4 regions of the Aminobacter sp. Y103A genome follow, and region 2 is predicted to be linked to each of the others. Evidence: predicted binding sites of a transcription regulator. Region 2 holds the regulator's gene; each other region holds the start of a gene.
The links. Region 2 encodes LexA, which represses DNA repair genes until DNA is damaged. Its sites were predicted from a motif close to TGTTCNNNNTGTGTTCNG; they were not measured.
Positions count from the first base shown of each region.

Region 1: a site for LexA is predicted at 4,056-4,073, ahead of Amn_RS22460 (putative DNA modification/repair radical SAM protein). Genes of this name have one in related genera too.
Region 3: a site for LexA is predicted at 1,491-1,508, ahead of recA (recombinase RecA). Genes of this name have one in related genera too.
Region 4: a site for LexA is predicted at 1,637-1,654, ahead of Amn_RS27115 (ImuA family protein). Genes of this name have one in related genera too.

Region 1 is NZ_AP017986.1:4,585,667-4,590,991, reverse strand. Features, by position in the region: gene Amn_RS22475 (heme-degrading domain-containing protein) at 1-40, shown strand, start outside; gene Amn_RS22470 (glycerate kinase type-2 family protein) at 59-1,324, shown strand; gene Amn_RS22465 (UdgX family uracil-DNA binding protein) at 1,368-2,819, opposite strand; gene Amn_RS22460 (putative DNA modification/repair radical SAM protein) at 2,816-4,054, opposite strand; gene Amn_RS22455 (glutamine synthetase family protein) at 4,166-5,325, opposite strand, start outside.
Region 2 is NZ_AP017986.1:2,743,961-2,749,285, forward strand. Features, by position in the region: gene gltX (glutamate--tRNA ligase) at 1-849, opposite strand, end outside; gene Amn_RS13435 (ComEC/Rec2 family competence protein) at 951-3,512, shown strand; gene lexA (transcriptional repressor LexA) at 3,640-4,356, opposite strand; gene Amn_RS13445 (molybdopterin molybdotransferase MoeA) at 4,462-5,325, opposite strand, start outside.
Region 3 is NZ_AP017986.1:2,623,005-2,628,329, forward strand. Features, by position in the region: gene Amn_RS12810 (pseudouridine-5'-phosphate glycosidase) at 1-397, opposite strand, end outside; gene Amn_RS12815 (carbohydrate kinase family protein) at 418-1,356, opposite strand; gene recA (recombinase RecA) at 1,633-2,721, shown strand; gene alaS (alanine--tRNA ligase) at 2,970-5,325, shown strand, end outside.
Region 4 is NZ_AP017986.1:5,512,287-5,517,611, reverse strand. Features, by position in the region: gene Amn_RS27130 (HpcH/HpaI aldolase/citrate lyase family protein) at 1-825, shown strand, start outside; gene Amn_RS27125 (DUF1737 domain-containing protein) at 839-1,045, shown strand; gene Amn_RS27120 (metallopeptidase family protein) at 1,061-1,483, opposite strand; gene Amn_RS27115 (ImuA family protein) at 1,674-2,660, shown strand; gene Amn_RS27110 (Y-family DNA polymerase) at 2,602-4,074, shown strand; gene Amn_RS27105 (error-prone DNA polymerase) at 4,071-5,325, shown strand, end outside.

The DNA.
Region 1 (5,325 bases), 1.8 Mb from region 2:
CAGCCGCGAACTCGCCTTGCCCCCCGTTGCGAACAGCTGAAAGAGTTTGAACGTCCCGATGGCCATGACCGACCCGAAGCAGTTGCTGACCAGCGTTTTCGAAGCCGCCGTGGCGGCCGCCGATCCCGAGCTCACCATCCGCCGCCACCTGCCGGCAAAGCCCAAGGGACGGACGATTGTCATTGGCGCCGGCAAGGGCTCGGCCCAGATGGCGGCCGCTTTCGAAAAAGCCTGGGACGGACCGCTGGAGGGCGTGGTGGTCACCCGCTACGGCTTTGCCGCCCCTTGCGAGCGCATCAGGATCGTCGAGGCCTCGCACCCGGTGCCCGACGCCAACGGCCTCGAAGCGGCGAAGCTTCTGCTCCAGACGATCTCCGGCCTGACCGAGGACGACCTCGTCGTCGCTTTGATCTCGGGCGGCGGCTCGGCGCTGCTGCCGTCGCCGGCGGGGAACCTGACCCTTGCCGATGAGATCGCCGTCAATGAGGCGCTGCTCGCTTCCGGCGCGCCGATCTCGGCGATGAACACCATTCGCAAGCACATTTCGGGCATCAAGGGCGGCCGGCTGGCTGCAGCGGCGCATCCCGCCCGCGTCGTTTCGCTTGTCGTGTCCGACATTCCCGGCGACAGTCCGGCTTTGGTAGCCTCGGGTCCGACGGTGCCTGATGAGGCGTCGCGCGCCGATGCGCTGCGCCTGATCGAAACCTACCGCATCGCGCTGCCCGCCAATGTCATGGCCCACATCAACTCGGCTGCCGCCGACGCGCCGCAGCCGACCGACCCGCGCTTCGCCCGCAACGAGGTGCATGTCATCGCCTCTGCCGCCGTGTCGCTCGACGCTGCCGCCGAAGCCGCGCGCATGCAGGGCGTTGAGACCGTTATCCTCTCCGACGCCATCGAGGGCGAGGCACGCGAGGTCGGTGGCGTGCATGCGGCCATCGCCCGCGAAGTCGCGACCCGCAACCGGCCGTTCAACAAGCCGGTGCTGATCCTGTCCGGCGGCGAGACCACGGTGACCCTTAGGGCCAAGGGCAAGGGCGGCCGCAACAGCGAGTTCCTGCTTGCCTTCGCCATCGGCATCGACGGCCTCCAGGGCATCGACGCGCTGGCCGCCGACACCGACGGCATCGACGGTTCCGAGGACAATGCCGGCGCCTTTGCCGACGGCTCCACTGTTTCGCGCATGCATGCTGTCAGCGTCGACGCCAAGGCGATGCTGGCCGGCAACAATGCCTGGACGGCGTTCAACTCGGTGGGCGATCTTTTCGTCCCCGGGCCGACCGGCACCAACGTCAACGACCTCAGGGCGATCCTGATCCGGTAGCTGGCATACGCCTTTTGCCGGGTGGGACGGGTCTGGCCTTGCGTTAGCCTGCCATCATCTCGCGCACCGTCCTGATGTCGGCGACGAAGCGGGCGCGCTCGGCTGCCGCCTCCTGCGGGTCGCGGATGCGCAGGATGTAGGACGGGTGGATCGTCAGGAAAACGGCGAGGCCGTCGTCGCGTTTGATGGTCTGCCCGCGCTGTTTGGTGATCGCCACTGGCGCCTCCAGCAGCGACTGGGCCGCGGTCGCGCCGAGCGCCACCATCAGCTTCGGCTTTAGCAGCGTCAACTCCTGCGCCAGCCACCAGCGGCAAGCCTGCACCTCGCCGGCATTGGGCTTGCTGTGGATGCGACGCTTGCCGCGCGGTTCGAACTTGAAGTGCTTGACGGCATTGGTGACGTAGACTGCCGTCCGCTCGATGCCGGCTTCGCCGAGCACCGCGTCGAAGATCTTGCCGGCCGGGCCGACGAATGGCCGGCCCTGCAGGTCCTCCTGGTCACCGGGCTGCTCGCCGACAAACACCAGTTCGGCATTGTCAGAACCCTCGCCGAACACCGTCTGCGTCGCCTCGCTCCACAGCGGACAGCGCCGGCACTGGCTTGCTTGCTGGCGCAGAGCGTCGATCGAATGCGCCTCTGTCTCCGGCGACGGCTCCAAAGCCGGCCAGTGTCTGGCTTGTATCGCCTGGTGATGCGCTGCGGGCATCGTCGGCATCCTCGCGATCATTTCCCGGGCAGCCGCGTCGGCGCCTGATATCAGCTCCGGAATGAGCGACGCCTCGGGAAGGTTCCGCCAATACTTCTTGGGCATCTCCGCCTGCATCGCCTTCACCTTGAGGCGGGCGGGATTGAAGATGCTGGCGAAATAGGTCCGCCACATCTCCTCCGACTGGTCGGCGGCGGGCGCATCATCCTTCGAAGCGCCGGGGCCTAGCGCCAGTCTTTCGCGGTCCCATTCAGCCGAGCCGTGTGGCGTCAGGATCGCCCAGTGCATGCCGGTAAAGCGACGCACGAAGAACGGTGCTGCCAATTCGAGGATGAAGTGGTCAGGCTCGAACCAGGCGACGAAGCGCTCTTCGTCACCGTCGCCGATCTTCCGGAAACGGACGAAGGCATGCATCTTGTGCTCGTCGCGCCTGACCGACTTTTCCATCGCCTCGAAGCGGCGCACGTCGGGGTCGGAGGCGATGCGGAGCAAATGAGGCTCGCTGCGCTGCCGCCACAGCAGCCGATAGAGCAGTGCGAAACGTTCGCTGTCGGAATGGCAGGTGACGATGGCCGCGCGCTCGATGAAATCTCGGGAGACCCTGAGTTCGACGCCCGGGGTCGGCGCCGGCAGCTCGTCCCCTTCGCCGCCGACATGCCATTCGATGTCCTCGGGCTTCACCTCGTTGGTGCTCAGCCTGCGTGCCGCATCGCGCCAGCCGTCGAAGTCGGTCGGGCCGGCGAGATGCACGGCGTAGGCGGCCAGTGGGAAGGCGGGTTGGCCGGTCATCGGAACAGCTCGAGTTGCCGCGGCTTCGGCGCAATCGCCTCGCGCAGCCGTGCAGCGTCGGTGGCGGCGCCCGGCGACCAGCCGTCGGCGACGATGAACGGGCGGACCTTGGTGATGGATTGGCAAAGACGGCCAACGTCATCGAGCCGCAACCGCTTGAAGCGGCGGGTCTCCAGGATACGCTCCACTGCGCGCGTGCCGAGGCCCGGGATGCGCAGCAGCCTCTCCTTGTCGGCGCGGTTGACGTCGAGGGGAAAGGAGGCGCGGTTGCGCAGCGCCCAGGCGAGCTTGGGGTCGATCTCCAGGTCGAGCATGCCGTCAGGCGTGCCGTCGAGGATCTCGCCCTGTTCAAAGCCGTAGAAGCGCATCAGCCAATCTGCCTGGTAGAGCCGGTGTTCGCGCATCAGCGGCGGCTTCCTCAGGGGCAGGGCAGAGGAGGCGTCGGGGATCGGGCTGAAGGCGGAATAGTAGACGCGGCGCAACTGGTAGCTGCCATAGAGCCGGGCGCTGGTCTTGAGGATGCGGGCATCTGAAGTGGCGTCGGCGCCGACGATCATCTGCGTCGACTGCCCGCCCGGTGCAAAACGCTCGCGAGTCTTCGTCCTCAGCGTCGGTTCCGCCTTCTCCTCGATCTTCGAACGCAGCTTTGCCATCGAGACGCGGATCGTCTCCGGCCGTTTTTCCGGCGCCAGCCGCTTCACGCCCTCATCGGTCGGCAGTTCGACATTTATCGACAGGCGATCGGCATAGAGGCCTGCCTTCTCGATCAGCTCGGCAGACGCCTCGGGGATGGTCTTGAGATGGATGTAGCCTGCGAATTTCTCGTCGAGCCTCAGCCGCCGCGCCACCTCCACCATCTCCGTCATGGTCTCGTCGGGCGAGCGAATGACGCCTGACGAGAGGAACAATCCCTCGATGTAATTGCGCTTGTAAAAATCCATGGTCAGCCGCACCACTTCGTCGACCGTGAAGCGGGCGCGGCGGACATTGGAGGACGAACGGTTGATGCAGTAGCTGCAGTCGTAGATGCAGAAATTGGTCAGCAGGATCTTGAGCAGCGAGATGCAGCGGCCGTCGGGGGCGTAGGAGTGGCAGATGCCCATGCCCTCGGTCGAGCCGATGCCGCCAGACTTGAGCGAGTCGCGCCCGCCGGCGCCTGACGAGGCGCAGGAAGCGTCATACTTCGCGGCGTCGGAAAGGATCGCGAGTTTCTCGCGGGTCGAAAGAACTGCCATTTGTTCATGCTATGTTCTTTTTGCTGCCAAGGCCAGAGGGTTCGCTGTGATGCGGCAAATTGTGAACGACGCGTCTGGAGTGGATGGCGGATCAACCGCCATTCCCGGGGATCACACCTCGTGCAGATAAAGGTGGTAGTCGAGCTCGCTCACCGTGCGGGCGACGCGGAAATATTCGCTTTCCTTGATCGCCGTAAACGTGCGGTGCAGGTCGTGGCCCAGCGCCTCACGGAGAAACTCCGACGCTTTCGCCGCCTCGATCGCCGAGCGCCAGTCCGGTGGCATCACGCTTTCAGTACCTTCGGCCTGTTCGTAGCCGTTGCCAGACGTTTCCGGGCCAGGATCGAGCTGCTCCTCCAGCCCCTTCGAGATGCCGGCGAGGATGGTCGCGGCGACGAGATAGGGGTTGGCGTCGACGCCGGAGGGACGGTGCTCGATGCGGCGGTTCCTGGCGTCGCCCGCCGGTACGCGCAGCGCCACCGAGCGGTTGTTGACGCCCCAGGTGGGGGCCACCGGTGCGTAGGACTGGGAGACGAAGCGACGCCACGAGTTGGCATGCGGCGCAAACACCAGCATCGATTCCGCCATCGTCTCGGCGAGGCCGCCGAGCGCATGCAGCAGCTTCGGCTCCCAGGTGCCTTCCGCGGCCTCGGTGAAGACGTTGTTGCCGTCGCTGTCGAGCAGAGAGACGTGAAAATGCATGCCCGAACCGGCATATTTCTCGATCGGCTTGGCCATGAAGCAGGCAGTGACGCCATGGCGGCGGGCCTGGGCACGCACCAGGCGCTTCAGCATCAACAGGTCGTCGGCCGCCTGCATCACGTCCTTGCGGTAGCGCAAGGTGAGTTCGTACTGACCCGGCGCATATTCCGAGATCACGGTCTCGGCCGGGATGCCTTGCACTTTTGCGGCGGCATAGATGTCGGAGAACAGCGGCTCCATGCCATGCAGGTGATCGACCGAATAGACCTCGGTCTTGCCGGAGGCGCGGCCATCGAGCACGGCGCGGGCCGGCTGGACCTTGCCGTCGCTGTCGCGCTCGTTGGCGAGCAGGAAGAACTCGAGCTCGAAGGCGCCGGCAGGATAGAGGCCCTTTTCAGCCAGCCTGTCGACCTGTCGCTTCAGCGCCAGACGAGGGTCCGAAGTCATTGGCGCGCCGTCGAGATGGAACATCGACATCAGCACCTGGCCGCGGGCGGGGCTGGTGCCATGCAAAGGCTTCAGCGTGCCAGGTATCGGCCAGGCGCGGAGGTCGCCATCGCCGGAATCCC
Region 2 (5,325 bases):
CTCCATGCTCATCACCTCGTCGTCGCCATGGCTCCAGCCGAGGCGGGCGAGGTAGTTGAGCAGGGCCTCAGGCAAATAGCCCATGGCGCGATAAGCATCGACGCCGAGCGCGCCATGGCGCTTGGACAGTTTTGCGCCGTCCGCACCATGGATCAGCGGGATATGCGCCATCACCGGCACGTCCCAGCCCATGGCGTTGTAGATGACGGTCTGGCGCGCGGCGTTGGTCAGGTGGTCGTCGCCACGGATGATGTGGGTGACGCCCATGTCGTGATCGTCGACGACGACAGCATGCATGTAGGTCGGTACGCCGTCCGAACGCAGGATGATGAAATCGTCGAGATCCTTGTTGGGAAAGCGCACATCACCCTGCACGCGGTCGAGCACCAGCGTCTCGCCGTCCTGCGGCGCCTTGATGCGAATGACCGGCTTGACGCCAGCCGGCGCCTCGGACGGGTCGCGGTCGCGCCAGCGGCCGTCATAGCGTGGCGGCTTGCCCTCGGCGCGCGCCTTCTCGCGCATCTCGGTCAGCTCTTCCTGCGAGGCGTAGCAATAATAGGCTTTGCCCATGCGCACGAGTTCTTCGGCCACCTCGCGATGGCGCGGCGCACGCTCGAACTGCGAAATCGGCTCACCCTCCCAGGTCAGGCCGAGCCAGGTCAGGCCCTCGAGGATCGCTGCAGTTGCGGCGTCGGTCGAGCGCTCGCGGTCGGTGTCCTCGATACGCAGCAGCATGGTGCCGCCGGTGTGGCGGGAATAAAGCCAGTTGAAGAGAGCGGTACGCGCGCCACCAATGTGCAGATAGCCGGTGGGCGAGGGGGCGAAGCGGGTGACGACAGGCATGGCGATTTCCAAGGGAAGCAGTGCGCTTGGCCGAAAAACCGGCGGCGCATGGCGTTTGTGTGCGGTTGATGTAGCATAGAAGGTCTGGGGCGCAAGAGGCAGGCCCGATGGGCGACCGCATGCGGGAGGGGCAGGCCGGTAACAATCCGGTGGTCGAAGCCAGCGAGCGCGACTTGCTGACCTCTCCAGCCGTGCCTGCCGTTGCGTGGACACCACCAGCTCTGCCCGAGAGAGATGCTGCTCCTGACGCCGATGCATCGCCGTTTCAGCGAGGACACAAGTCCTGGCTACGGCAAGGATCGCAATTGCTGGTCGGTCACCGGATCACCGCACGATCCACCCTGGCCGCGATCGAAACGGAACTCGACCGCGGTGCGGCGTTCCTGATTCTTCCGGTTTTTCTGGCCGCCGGTGCCCTGGTGTATTTCGCGCTTCCGAATGAGCCGGATCTCGCGCCGCTCGTCATTGTGTCAGCGACACCGGCCGTCCTCGCCTTCCTAACGCGCGGACGGCGGCCTGTTCACTACGCGCTGGCCGCACTCGCCGCCTCAATGCTCGGCATGGCGGGTGCAAAGTTCGAGACGGAACGCATGGCAACGAAGATGCTGGGCGCCGAGATCTCGACTGCCATCACCGGGCGCGTCGTCGAAATCGACAATCTGGACAAGGGCAGGGTGCGGCTGACGCTCGACGTTCTGGCGACCGCGCGCCCGGTCTTGCGTTATACGCCCGATCGGGTGCGGCTCGTTGCCCGCAAGCTTCCTGAGGGCGTCATGGCGGGGTCCGAGGTGACGGGTTATGTCAGGCTGATGCCGCCGTCCGGGCCTGTGCGGCCGGGCAGCTATGATTTTTCCTTCGAAAGCTATTTCGACGGCATCGGCGCCAGCGGCTTTTTCATGAAAGGCCCGGAGTTTGCTGCAACCACCCAGCCGCTGTCGGCCAGTGATCGTGCATTCGCGTCGATCGAGAATGTGCGCCAGAAGATTGCCCAGCGTATTCGCGACCGCATTGGCGGTCCGGAGGGCGAAATCGCGGCTGCCCTGGTCGTCGGCGTGAGCGGCGGCATTCCCGAGGATGTCAATGAGGCGCTGCGGCGTACCGGGCTCTACCACATCATCTCGATCTCGGGTCTGCACATGGCGATGGTCGCAGGCACGGTCATGCTTTTGATGCGGCTAGGCTTCGCCGCCTTTCCCGGCTTCACCTCGCACCGGCCGGTCAAGAAGTACGCGGCAGGCGCGGCACTGCTCGCCACCGGTGGCTATCTGTTCATTTCAGGCGCCGAGGTCGCGGCGCAACGCAGCTTCATCATGCTGGCGGTGATGCTGACGGCCGTGCTGCTCGACCGCGCAGCACTCACCATGCGCAACCTGGCGATCTCGGCCGTCGTCGTGATCATGATCTCGCCCCACGAAGTCGTCGGGCCGAGCTTCCAGATGTCGTTCGCCGCAACGGCAGCCCTCGTTGGCGCATATGCCTGGTGGTCGGACCGGCGGGAGGAGCAGGCGCTGCCGGTCGGTCAGAGATCGCTGCCGTCCAAAATCTTGCGCTGGCTTGCGACAGTTGCGATAGGTCTCGCCGCGACGTCGGTGATTGCCGGGCTCGCGACCAGCGCTTTTGGCGCATGGCATTTCCAACGTGTCTCGCCCCTCAGCCTGTTCGCCAATCTGGCAGTCAGCCCGTTTGTGTCTGTCCTGGTCATGCCCTTTGCCGTCATGGCTGGCATCTTCATGCCGCTTGGACTCGACGGCCCTTTCCTCGACACGATGGGCTTCGGCCTGAAGGCAATGATTGGCATCGCCACCTGGTTCTCCGAGCGCTCGCCGGTCGATGCGGTCGGCCTTGTCTCGTCACATGCGGTATTGTTGCTCACTGCAGCACTCGTCATCGCGTCGACGGCAACGACCTGGCTGCGCGCCGCCGCACTGCCATTCGCGGCCCTTGGGCTGCTGACGGTCGTGGAAACGGAAACGCCCAACGTTCTCGTTTCGGAAGATGGCCGCCTCGTCGGCGTCCCGGTCGACGATGGCAAGCTGGCCGTCAATCGCGTCCGGCCGAACCAGTTCACCGTCGACAACTGGCTGCGCGCGCTGGCGTCGGAAACTCTCGTCACCCCGGCCCGTTCGGCCGCGAATGCAACGAACGGGACTGTCCGTTTGCCCAGCGAGACCGGCTCACAGCCAACAGCCGAGGCAGATGTCGCCGGTACGATACCCGGCAAACCAGTATCTGGAGAGCTAAACGCCGTCGGCGCGGACGCCTTCGTCTGTGACAGCGGGCTGTGCACGGTTCAACAACCGGAGGGGGCACGGATCGTCCATGCGGCGAATGCGAGCGCCGCTGCACGAGCCTGCGACAACGCGGATCTCATCGTCGTCGACGATGCCACGGCAAGCGACGTCTGCCCCGGCGTGGCCGTGCTCACCAAGCGCGAGCTGGCGCGCCTTGGCAGTGCGTCGATATTCATCACAGCCGCGGCGGCTGGCGTAGATCGGGCGGTCGAGATACGCCACGCCGTGGCGGAACCGTACCGCCCGTGGCATGCGCAGCGCCAATTTTCGCGCGAGGCGAGGGGCCTTCCACCCTACAAGCGAGCGGAGATGCCCCCGAAGACACCTGCCGGGGCAACCACGGCGCACCCGAAAGCGCCGACTGCGACCACACGGTGAGTCCGAAATCTGTACCCGCCGTCGCAGAGCCGTCAGATACGGCACGATAGCAACAGGGCAGATCAGTCCGGCTTACAGATTGCAGCAGGATGGACAGGCCGAGGTGGCGGAAACGCAGCCCCGGCAATCAATAGCGGCGGATCAGGCCGACAAGCTTGCCCTGCACCTTGACCCTGTCCGGTCCGAAGATGCGGGTTTCATAGGCAGGATTGGCGGCCTCAAGAGCGATCGAGGCACCCTTGCGGCGGAAACGCTTGAGCGTCGCTTCTTCGTCGTCGACGAGGGCGACGATGATCTCACCGGGATTGGCCGTGGTCGAGCTGCGGATGACCACAGTGTCGCCGTCGAAGATGCCGGCCTCGATCATCGAGTCGCCCTTGACCTCGAGCGCGTAATGCTCGCCGCCCATGATCATGTCTGGCGGCACCGAAATCGAATGCGTCTTGTGCTGGATGGCGTCGATCGGCACACCGGCAGCGATGCGTCCCATGACGGGAATGGCAACCGCCGAAGCAACATCGTCGTCATTGCCGGCCGACATGCTGCGTGACGGCTCGGGTTTGCGGCCGAGGCTACCCTCGATGACGCTGGGCGAGAACTTCTTCGCCGCGTTGAGGCCAGGCGCGATCGAATCGGGCAGGCGCAGCACTTCAAGCGCGCGCGCCCGGTTGGGCAGACGCCTGATGAAGCCGCGTTCTTCGAGCGCCGTGATCAGGCGATGGATGCCGGACTTGGAGGCGAGGTCGAGTGCTTCCTTCATCTCGTCGAAGGACGGCGGAATACCCGCTTCCTTCAGCCGCTCGTGGATGAATAGCAAAAGCTCGTGTTGTTTACGCGTCAGCATCGCCACCCCCGAGGAATCAGAAGAAAAACAAACCCAGAACAAACACTATCTGTTCCAGTTGTGTTCCGCAACTGTTGATATTTCGTGAAGGGTGGAAGGTGCTGCTCAGCGCAACATCATCACCTGGCAGGCGCTGCCGGCTTCGACTGCAGGCGCGAAGGGCACCCGCACGATGGCGCAGTTGGCGTCGGCCAGCGTGCGCAGCATCGAAGAGTCCTGGATCAGGTAGGGTGTGACGACGAGACCCTCAGCGGTCTCGCGCGCATTCGCGCGGACAAAGTCCTGGCGCAGGTCGTTGGCCGCCATTGCCGTGTCGAGAATGCCGTTGCGCATGTCGGGTGAATAAGGGCGGCCGCCAAGCTTCGCCAGCAGAGGTTTCAGGAAAATCTGCGAGCAGATCAGGCTGGCGACCGGATTGCCCGGCAGGCCGACGCAGCGGCTGTTGCCGAGCCGGCCGAACATCAGCGGCTTGCCCGGGCGCATCGCGATCTTCCAGAAGTTGAGATCCATGCCGAGATCGGTCAGGACACGGTGAACGAGGTCGTGGTCGCCGACCGAAGCGCCGCCCAGCGTGACGATCACATCGGCGTCGGCGGCGAGCGCCTTGGCGACCAGTGCGGAGATTGCCTCGGTGCGGTCGGCGGCGATGCCGAGATCGAGTACGCGCGCGCCAACCGACTGAACGATCGCTGCGACGCCATAGGCGTTGGAGGCGATGATCTGGTCGGGCCCGGGATTGCTGCCCGGCGGCAACAGCTCGTCGCCGGTGGCGATGATGGCGACCAGAGGCGCCCGCAGCACTTCGACGCTGGGATGATTGGCAGCTGCGATCAGCGAGAGCGCTGCCGGGTCGAGCACACGTCCTGCATCAAGGATGAGGTCGCCCTGCTTGAAGTCGAGGCCCCTGGCGCGGATGTTGCGGCCAGCAAGCGTTGGCTCGAGCACCGCGATCTCGCCATTGCCGAGATC
Region 3 (5,325 bases), 120 kb from region 2:
CGCCGATGCCGCCGGTCGCGAACACCTTGATGCCGGCGAGATGGGCCGCGATCATCGTCGCCGCCACGGTCGTGCCGCCGGTGCGGCCTTCGGCAACCGCATAGGCGATGTCGGCGCGCGACAGCTTCATTGCGCCGCCGGTCATGGCCAGCGATTCGCGCTCGCCGTCCGACAGGCCGATCTTGATGCGGCCGCCGATGACGGCGATCGTTGCGGGCACCGCACCTTCGTCCGAGATGATCTTCTCGACATTGGCCGCCATAGCCGAATTGTCGGGATAGGGCATGCCGTGGGTGATGATGGTGCTTTCGAGCGCGACAACCGGCTTGCCGGCGGCAAGAGCTGCGGCGACGGGCGCGTGGATGTCGATGAAGGGGCGGGCGGTTTCAGGCGTCATGTTGGTCTCCTTGGTCCGCGTCATGCCATTTCCCGGGCTTGCGGCACAAGGGCCAGCGCCGCGTCAAAGTCTGCCTGGGCGAGATCGGGCACCGCCGAGGCACTCTCTATGGCCAGCACGGCTGCAGCAATGCCCTCGCGCAGCGCCCGCTCGAGCGGCAGGCCGCGCAGAAGCGCCACCGTCGTTGCCCCCGCCAGCGCGTCGCCGGCGCCGGTCACGTCGACGATCCAGCGTGGGGCAGGCGGTGTGATCTCGATCAGGCCGGCGGCGTCATAGGCAAAGACCGAGCTGCCGCCTGCCGTGACGACGCCGCGCATGAGCCCCGTGGCGCGCAGGCCGCGGGCGAAGGCGTCGGGCGTGGAATCGGCAGCGACATCAGCCAGCACCGCCGCCTCGCGCCGGTTCATGTAGAGGCAGGAGAGCTTGCCGAGGATCGGCGCCAGCCGCACCGCCTTGGCGGGCGAAATCGCAATGGCAAACAGCGGCTTGTCGGCAATCTCGCCGAGCCTGGCCAGCGCTGCTTCGGGCAGGTTGGCGTCGCACAGCACGGCATCCGTGCCGGCGACCGCCTCACGCGTCTTGGCGCGCCTGAGCTGCTTGGCGAAGGCAAGTTCGTAGAGGCTCATGTCTGCCAGTGCCGCGACCACGTCGCCGTCGCGGTCGAGCAGGGCGGTGTAGCTCGGCGTCGCCCGGTCGAGGAAGATGGCCGACAGGTCCTCGATGCCGTTGGCCGCGATCTCCGACGCCACGGCGTCGCCGGCCGCGTCGCCGCCGCGCACCGACATCAAGGCGCCGGTCGCCCCGCGACGCACTGCACCCCGCAACGCATTGAAAGCGCCGCCGCCAACCTCCTCGCTCATCGAGCCGGGGATCGAGGCGCCCGCCACGAACGGTGCCGTCATGCGGCCGCGCCGGTCGACATGTGCGCCTCCGATGGCAAGGATCTTGGGTGACGTCATGATGCAGGTGTCCGGCAGAGGTTTCGGGCGTGGAACTTAGTGTCTGGCGAGGCGGGCGGCAACCGAATCGCGGCGCGGGCGGATTTTCACGGCGGCGTGTCGCGCCATATGCGACATCGCATCACGTGCAGCTTTAAAACAAAAAAAGAACACGCATGTGATTAAACATAAATATCAGTAAGTTGACTGCTCTTGCCAAATGAGAACAAAACAGATACAAAATTATATCGGTACCGGATCTGCCGGCCTTCATTGACGACCACGGGGTGATGTATCATGGCTCAGAATTCATTGCGGCTTGTAGAGGATAATTCGGTGGACAAATCCAAGGCTCTGGACGCGGCGCTGTCGCAGATCGAACGCGCCTTCGGCAAGGGCTCGATCATGCGCCTGGGCGCCAATGAGCAGGTTGTCGAGATCGGAACGGTCTCCACCGGCTCGCTCGGCCTCGACATCGCTCTTGGCGTCGGCGGCCTGCCGCGCGGACGCATCATCGAAATCTACGGGCCGGAAAGCTCGGGCAAGACGACGCTCGCTTTGCACACCGTGGCCGAAGCCCAGAAGAAGGGCGGCATCTGCGCCTTCGTCGACGCCGAACACGCGCTCGACCCGGTCTATGCCCGCAAGCTCGGTGTCGATCTCGAGAACCTGCTGATCTCGCAGCCCGACACGGGCGAGCAGGCGCTGGAGATCTGCGATACGCTGGTGCGTTCCGGCGCCATCGACGTGCTGGTCGTCGACTCGGTTGCAGCGCTGACGCCGCGCGCCGAGATCGAGGGTGAAATGGGCGAGTCGCTGCCCGGCCTGCAGGCCCGCCTGATGAGCCAGGCGCTGCGCAAGCTGACGGCCTCGATCTCGCGCTCCAACACCATGGTCATCTTCATCAACCAGATCCGCATGAAGATCGGCGTCATGTACGGCTCGCCGGAGACCACCACCGGCGGCAACGCGCTCAAGTTCTATGCTTCGGTCCGCCTCGACATCCGCCGCATCGGCTCGGTCAAGGACCGCGACGAGGTCGTCGGCAACCAGACCCGCGTCAAGGTGGTCAAGAACAAGCTGGCCCCGCCCTTCAAGCAGGTCGAGTTTGACATCATGTATGGCGAAGGCGTGTCCAAGACCGGCGAGCTCGTCGATCTCGGCGTCAAGGCCGGCGTGGTTGAGAAGTCGGGTGCCTGGTTCTCCTACAATTCGCAGCGGCTCGGCCAGGGACGCGAGAACGCCAAGCTGTTCCTGCGCAACAATCCCGACGCGGCGCGTGAGATCGAACAGCTGCTCAGGCAGAATGCCGGACTGATCGCCGAGAAGTTCCTTGAGAACGGCTCGCGCGAGGAAGACGACGGCGACGAAGCTGGCGCGATGTAGGCGCATTCGGGGCCGGTCCGGCGAACGCTGGACCAGTCCCAAGACAGACGATCTGAGCGACCGCCGGCCATTGTGCCGGCGGTTTGCGTTTGTGAAGACGGCTTCGCTGATCGGGCGGCGGAATTGCGGGCTATTGCCGGTCCGGTGTTTCTGGACAGGGTTAAGGTGGGCGGCTAAAAGGCCAGTTCCAATTTCCGCCTGCAAAGGGCGGGGTGCATCTGTTCAGGGCGGCGATCAAAGGCGGCAATATGAGTGGCGTGAACGAGATCAGGTCGACATTTCTCGACTACTTCAAGAAGAACGGACACGAGGTCGTAGCCTCCAGTCCGCTCGTCCCGCGCAATGACCCGACCTTGATGTTCACCAATGCCGGCATGGTGCAGTTCAAGAATGTCTTCACCGGGCTCGAGACGCGCTCCTATTCGCGCGCCGCAACCGCGCAGAAGAGCGTGCGCGCCGGCGGCAAGCACAACGACCTCGACAATGTCGGCTACACCGCGCGCCATCTCACCTTCTTCGAGATGCTCGGCAACTTCTCCTTTGGCGACTATTTCAAGGAGCAGGCGATCGAGCTTGCCTGGAACCTGATCACCAAGGAGTACGGGCTCAAGAAGGACAAGCTGCTCGTCACCGTCTATCACACCGACGACGAGGCGGCCGACCACTGGAAGAAGATCGCCGGCTTCACCGACGACCGCATCATTCGCATCGCCACCTCGGACAATTTCTGGGCGATGGGCGATACCGGCCCGTGCGGCCCGTGCTCGGAAATCTTCATCGACCGCGGCGAGCACATCTGGGGCGGCCCTCCCGGCAGCCCCGAGGAGGATGGCGACCGCTTCCTCGAATTCTGGAACCTCGTCTTCATGCAATATGAGCAGGTGACGAAGGAAGAGCGCATCTCGCTGCCGCGCCCGTCCATCGACACCGGCATGGGCCTCGAGCGCATGGCCTCGATCCTGCAGGGCGTCGAGACCGTGTTCGAGACAGACCTGTTCCGCACCTTGATCGATGCCGCGTCCTCGGCGATCGGCCGTGGCCCGGATGACAGCAATGTCGCCTCCTACCGCGTCATGGCCGATCACCTGCGTTCGTCCTGCTTCCTCGTCGCCGATGGCGTGCTGCCCTCGAATGAGGGCCGTGGCTATGTGCTGCGCCGCATCATGCGCCGCGCCATGCGTCATGCGCAGCTTCTCGGCGCGCAGGAGCCGATGATGTGGAAACTGGTGCCCGCACTCATCCGCGAGATGGGGCAGGCCTATCCCGAGCTCGTCCGTGGCGAAGCACTCATCACCGAGACGCTCAAGCTCGAAGAGACCCGCTTCCGCAAGACGCTCGCCCGCGGCCTGGGCCTGCTGGCGGACGCCACCGAGACGCTGGGCTCGGGCGACATGCTCGACGGCGAAACCGCCTTCAAGCTTTACGACACCTACGGCTTCCCGCTCGACCTGACGCAGGACGCATTGCGCCAGCGCAGCATTTCGGTGGATCTCGCCGGCTTCACCGATGCGATGGAGCGGCAGAAGGCCGAGGCGCGCGCCAACTGGGCGGGCTCCGGCGAGGCTGCGACCGAGGTCGTCTGGTTCTCCGTCCGCGAAAAGACCGGCGCCACCGAATTCCTCGGCTATGAGACCGAGCAGGCCGAAGGCGTGATCCTGTCGCTGCTCAAGGACGGCGCCGTTGTCGATGCCGTGAACGAGGGCGACATCGTCGCCATCGTCGTCAACCAGACGCCGTTCTACGGCGAGTCGGGCGGCCAGATGGGCGACACCGGCACCATTTCAGGCGAAGGCTTCGCCGTCGAGGTGACCGACACCCAGAAGAAGGCCGACGGCCTGTTCGTTCATTACGGCAAGGTCACCAAGGGCAAGCTCAAGACGGGCGCTGCCGTCGAGCTCAAGGTCGACCACAACAGGCGGACGCGTTTGCGGTCGAACCACTCGGCAACCCACTTGATCCACGAGGCGCTGCGCGAGGTGCTCGGCACTCATGTCGCGCAGAAGGGCTCGCTGGTTGCGCCTGAGCGCCTGCGCTTCGACATCTCGCACAACAAGCCGATCTCGGCCGAGGAGCTCGAGGAAGTCGAGCGCATGTCGAACGAGATCGTGGTCCAGAACAGCCCCGTCACCACGCGCCTGATGAGCGTCGACGATGCCATTGCCGAGGGCGCGATGGCGCTGTTCGGCGAAAAATATGGCGACGAGGTTCGGGTCGTCTCGATGGGCACCGGCCTGCATGGTGCCAAGGCCAACCGTCCCTATTCGGTCGAGCTGTGCGGCGGCACCCATGTCCGCTCCACCGGCGACATCGGCCTGGTGCGCATCGTCTCCGACAGCGCCGTCGCTGCCGGCGTGCGTCGCATCGAGGCGCTGACCGGCGAGGCGGCGCGTCGTCACCTCGACGAGCAGGACCGCCGCCTGAAGACGGTCGCAGCAGCACTGAAGGTGTCGCCCGCCGACGTGCTGTCGCGTGTCGAAGCCCTGGTCGATGAACGCAAGAAGCTTGAACGCGAGCTGACCGAAGCGCGCAAGCGGCTCGCCATGGGTGGCGGGCAGGGCGGTTCCGCCGATGCGGTGCGCGAGATATCTGGCGTGAAGTATCTCG
Region 4 (5,325 bases), 2.8 Mb from region 2:
ATCGCCAAGCTTGCGCAGCTTGCCTGCGACACCGTCATCTTCGACCTGGAAGATGCCGTGCTGCCCGAGCAGAAAGCCGCAGCGCGTGACAGGCTGGCAAAATTCTTCGCCGAACGGCCGGCAGGCGCGCGTGAATATGTCGTGCGCATCAACGGGCTGAAAAGTCCGTGGGGCGCGGACGATCTTGCTGCCGCCAGCGGCTGGGCCACCGATGGCGTTGTGCTGCCCAAGATCGAGACGCCGCGCGACCTGCTCGAAGCCAATGACGTGCTCGACGAGGCCGACGCCCTCGACACGCTCAAGCTCTGGGCGATGATCGAGACGCCGCGGGCGCTGGTCAATCTCGCGGCCATCGCCGAGCTCGGCCGCGATCCTTCGGCACGGCTGTCATGCCTGATCGCCGGGCTCAACGACCTTGCCAAGGACACCGGCGTCAGGCTCACGCCGGACCGCCGCTATATCCAGCCCTGGCTGATGCAGATGGTGCTTTGCGCGCGAGCCGGCGGGATCGACATGCTCGACAGCGTGTCCAACGATTTCCGCGATCTCGACGCCTTCGCCGCCGAATGCGGCGAGGCCGCCGCCATGGGATTCTCGGGCAAGACCGTCATCCACCCGGCCCAGATCGGCCCGGCCAATGCGGCGTTCTCGCCGTCGGTCGAGGCACTTGCCGAAGCGCGCGCCGTCGTCGATGCCTTCGCGCTTCCTGAGAATACGTCCTCAGGTGTAATCTCGCTCGGCGGCAAGATGGTCGAAAGGCTGCACCTTGCGGAGGCCGAGCGGCTTCTGGCGCGGGCAGCGCAGCTCGAAAGCCTCAGGCACTGAAAGGGACACCGCCATGAAACTCTACCGCTTCCTGACCGGCCCTGACGACGCCACCTTCTGCCACAAGGTCACGGCTGCGGTGAACAAGGGCTGGCACCTGTTCGGCTCGCCGACCTATTCCTTCGACGCCGAAACCAGGACGATGCGCTGCGGGCAGGCGGTGGTGAAGGATGTCGAGGGCGCCGAATACACGCCTGACATCAAGCTCGGCGACTACTGATCTCAGGTTCTGCCGCTATTCGGCGGCTTCCTCCAACCGCTCCATATCCTCGTCGGACAGGCCGAAATGGTGGCCGATCTCGTGGATCAGCACATGGGTGACGATGTCGCCCAGCGTCTCTTCGTTTTCGGCCCAGTAGTCGAGAATGGCGCGGCGGTAGAGTGTGACGCGGTTGGGGCCCTCGCCAGTCTGTGGGTTCCAGCGCTCGGCGATGCCGCGGCCCTCGAACAGGCCGAGCAGGTCGAACGGCGTTTCCAGCGACAGGTCGTCCATGATCTCGTCGGTCGGGAATTCGGCCAACTGAATGACGACCTCGCCGGTCAGCTGGCGAAACTCTTCCGGCAGATGCGCATAGGCTTCGAGCGCCAGAAGCTCCATCTCCTCGATCGAGGGCGAAAGCTGGTCGTGCCAGGCGCGGGTCTTGTAAATGCGGGCCATTCTTTGTCCTTTTGGGGGCATATAGCCCTTTGCCGCCGCGCTTACGAGGCCTTTGCCGCTCGGGCGCCAAATTAGCGGCGACAGCAGAAGGAGAGGAGAGGAATAAATTCTCCTTGAATCGGCTTGACTCTCCAGGGCGCCTCTGGAATCTATAGGAACATAACAGGAACAACAGGGAAAGCAGATCGACATGGCGACCAGCGCCGTGGCGCGGGATGTCGTTTTTGCCTTGCGTCAGAAGATAGCCAAGATCGAGGGAACACTGGCTGAGAGGCTGGTCTTGCCTGCCGACGGCCAGCCGGTCGCGGGGCTGCTGGTCCGCCGCAACGGCCACGCCTCGGCGCGTGACTTCTTCCTGCCGACCGGTGTCGAGCGGCTCGACGAGGTGCTTGGCGGCGGCCTGCCGAAGGCGGCGCTGACCGAGATCCATGGCACCGAAACCCGCAATGCGGGGGCTGCCGCGGGGCTGGCGCTGGCGCTCGTCAGCGGCATGCTGAAGGAGCGGTCGCGGTCCAGCGACCTGGTGCTGTGGGTCGGTACCACAGAGATGTTCCGCGAGGCAGGGTTGCCCTACGCACCGGGCCTCGCCAGCTTCTTCGGCATACCGGCCGAAAGCCTGCTGCTTGCCGAGGCGCCGAAGGCCGCCGACGTGCTGTGGATCGCCGAAGAAGCAGCCCGCATCGAGGAGATAGCAGCCGTCGTCGTCGAATTGCGCGGCAACCCGCGCATTGTCGACCTCACGGCGACGCGGCGCCTGCACCGCCGGGCGCAGGACAGCGGCCGGCCCGTCCTCCTGCTGCGCCAGTCGGCCGAGCCGGAACCAACGGCAGCCCCCGTCCGGCTGGTCGTCTCGCCGGCGCCGGCCACCTTGCGGCAAACGCTTCTCGGGCCGCTGGCCGGTTCGATCGCAGCTCCCGCCTTCGCTGTCGAGATTGGCAAGAGCCGCACGGCTCTTCCCGGCAGCTTCATTCTGGAATGGAACCTCGATGCACGCACCCTCGCAGAACGAAGCCCAGAGAATCGTATCGCTGTGGTTTCCCCATCTCGCGGCCGAACGCATCCTCCGGCGCAGGCTGGGGCGGTCCTGGCGTTCAAGCCCGCAGCCGTTGAAGCCGCTGGTGATCAGCCACCGCGAGAACAACACCCAGCGCATCGCCGGCCTCGACGCACGGGCTGAGGCGCTTCGCTTGAAGCCGGGCATGGGCATCGCCGAGGCGCGCGCCATGCACCCCGACATCGATGTCGTCGAAGCCGATCCCGAGGCCGACCGCCGGTTGCTCGAAGGACTTGCCGACTGGTGCGACCGCTACACGCCGCTTGTCGCGATCGACGGTGAAAACGGACTGTTCCTGGACATTTCAGGCTGCGCTCACCTCTTCGGCGGCGAAAAGGCGCTGCTCGCCGATCTGATGGCGCGGTTTTTCCACCAGGGTTTCGACGTGCGCGCCGGTCTTGCCTCGACGCCCGGTGCTGCATGGGCAACGGCACGTTTTGCCACGGGTCAAATCCTGGCCCCGGGCAACGAACGCAAATTTCTCGCGCGCCTGCCGCTGTCGGCGCTGAGGATCGATGCCAGGACGAAGGCGAGCCTGGAAAGCGTCGGGCTGCGCAGCGTCGGCGCGATCATGGACGGGCCGCGCGCGCCACTTGTCCGTCGCTTCGGGGCAGAGCTCATCGAGCGCCTCGACCAGGCGTTGGGTCGGCTCGAGGAGGCGATCTCACCGCGCCTTCCTGTCGCCCCGCTTTCGGTCGAGCGCCATCTCGCCGACCCGCTGTCGCTGATCGACGACATCGAGCGGCTGATCGGCCTGCTTGCTGCCACCCTCAAGGTCGATCTCGAGCGCCGGGAAGAGGGCGCACGCGCGCTCGAACTGCTGCTGTTCAGGGTCGACGGCATGGTCAGCCGCATAACTGTCGGGGCCTCACGCCCCATCCGCGAGCCGGTACTGGTGCGCCGGCTGTTTCATGAGCGGCTGGCGGCACTCGGCGAGACAATCGATGCCGGCTACGGCTTCGACCTCGTGCGTCTCTCTGCCCTGTCGACGGCCCGCTTCGACGCGCGCCAGGCCGATCTTGCCGGCGAGGTGGTGGAGGATGGCGGCGAAGAACTGGCGATCTTTGCCGATCGCATCAGTGCACGCCTTGGCGAAGCTGCGGTGCTCGAAGCGATCCCGGTCGAGAGCCATTTGCCGGAACGTGCCGCCTCCGCCCGGCCCTATGCCCAGGAAGAGGCCCGCAAGGACGGAGCCGAGCGTCCTGCCAGAGCGGCGCAGCAAGCTACCAGGCGGCTCCGGTTGCCCGACCGCCCCATTCGCCTGTTCCGGCAGCCCGAACCAATCGATGTTCCGGCGACCGAGATTCCCGATGGTCCGCCGCTCAATTTCCGCTGGCGCCGGGCGTTGCATCGCGTGGCGCGGGCGGAAGGGCCCGAGCGCATCGCGCCCGAATGGTGGCGCCAGGCGGCCGATGCGCCGACGCGCGACTATTACCGCATCGAGGACGCCGAGGGCCGCCGCTACTGGCTCTACCGGCAGGGCCTCTACAATGCGCAGGCGGTGCCGCGCTGGTTCCTGCACGGGGTCTTTGCATGAACATGGTGGTCGCTGCCAGCTATGCCGAATTCGGCATCCAGTCGAATTTCTCCTTTCTGCGCGGGGCTTCCGCTCCGGAAGAGCTGGTGATCGCGGCGAAATTCCTGGGGCTTTCGGCCATCGGCCTTGCAGATTGCAATACGGTGGCTGGTGTCGTCCGCGCGTGGAAGATGGCGGAGACGGAAGGGCTGGCCTACCACCCGGGATGCCGCCTGGTTTTCGCCGACGGTACGCCCGACATGCTCGCCTACCCCAGGGATCGCAAAGGTTGGGGACATCTGTGCCGCATGCTTACCCAGGCCAATGCCCGGGATGAGAGCGAAAAGGGTGCGCCGCTTCTCTATCGGGAAGATCTTTTCGAGTGGGGCGACCTGCTGTCGCTTGCCATCCTGCCCGACGTCGCGGTCGCCAGGGAAGATGACGTTGCGCTTCTGCGCAGTCTCAAGGAGCGCTTCGGCACTTCCTTGTGGCTCGCGGTCGCTCCGAATTTCGGTGGGGACGACCGCTTCAGGATCGAGCAGGCCGCTACCATGGCCGCCATGGCAGGCATACCGCTGATGGCGACCAATGATGCGCTCTACCATGCACCGGACCAGCGCCCGCTGCAGGATGTGCTGACGGCAATCCGCCTCAGCGTGCCTGTTGCCGAGGTCGGTTTCGAGCTCAAGGCGAATGCCGAACGCCACCTCAAGCCGCCTGTCGATATGGCAAGGTTTTTCCGCAACCACCCGGAGGCCCTGGCCGAGACGTTGCGCTTTGCCGAAAGCCTGCATTTCTCGCTGAGCGAGCTCAAATACAATTACCCCGACGAACCGACGGAATCCGGCCTCGAACCGCAGGCGGAATTGGAACGGCTGGCCTGGGAGGGTGCCAAAAAGCGCTACCCGGACGGCGTTTCGGAAAAGGTTCAGGGCATCATCCGGCATGAGCTCGACATCGTCGAAAAGCTCAATTACGCTCGCTATTTCCTCACCGTCCACGAGATCGTGAAGTTCGCCCGTTCGAGGGGCATCCTCTGCCAGGGGCGCGGCTCCGCTGCCAATTCTGTCATCTGCTTCTGCATCGGCATCACCGATGTCGGACCGGATATCGTCGATGTGCTGTTCGAGCGCTTCATTTCGGAGGAACGTGGCGAGCCGCCGGATATCGACGTCGACTTCGAGCACGAGCGGCGCAACGAGGTGATCGAATTCATCTACGAAAGATACAGCGCCAAGCGCACCGCGCTCGCGGCTTCCGTCGTCACCTATC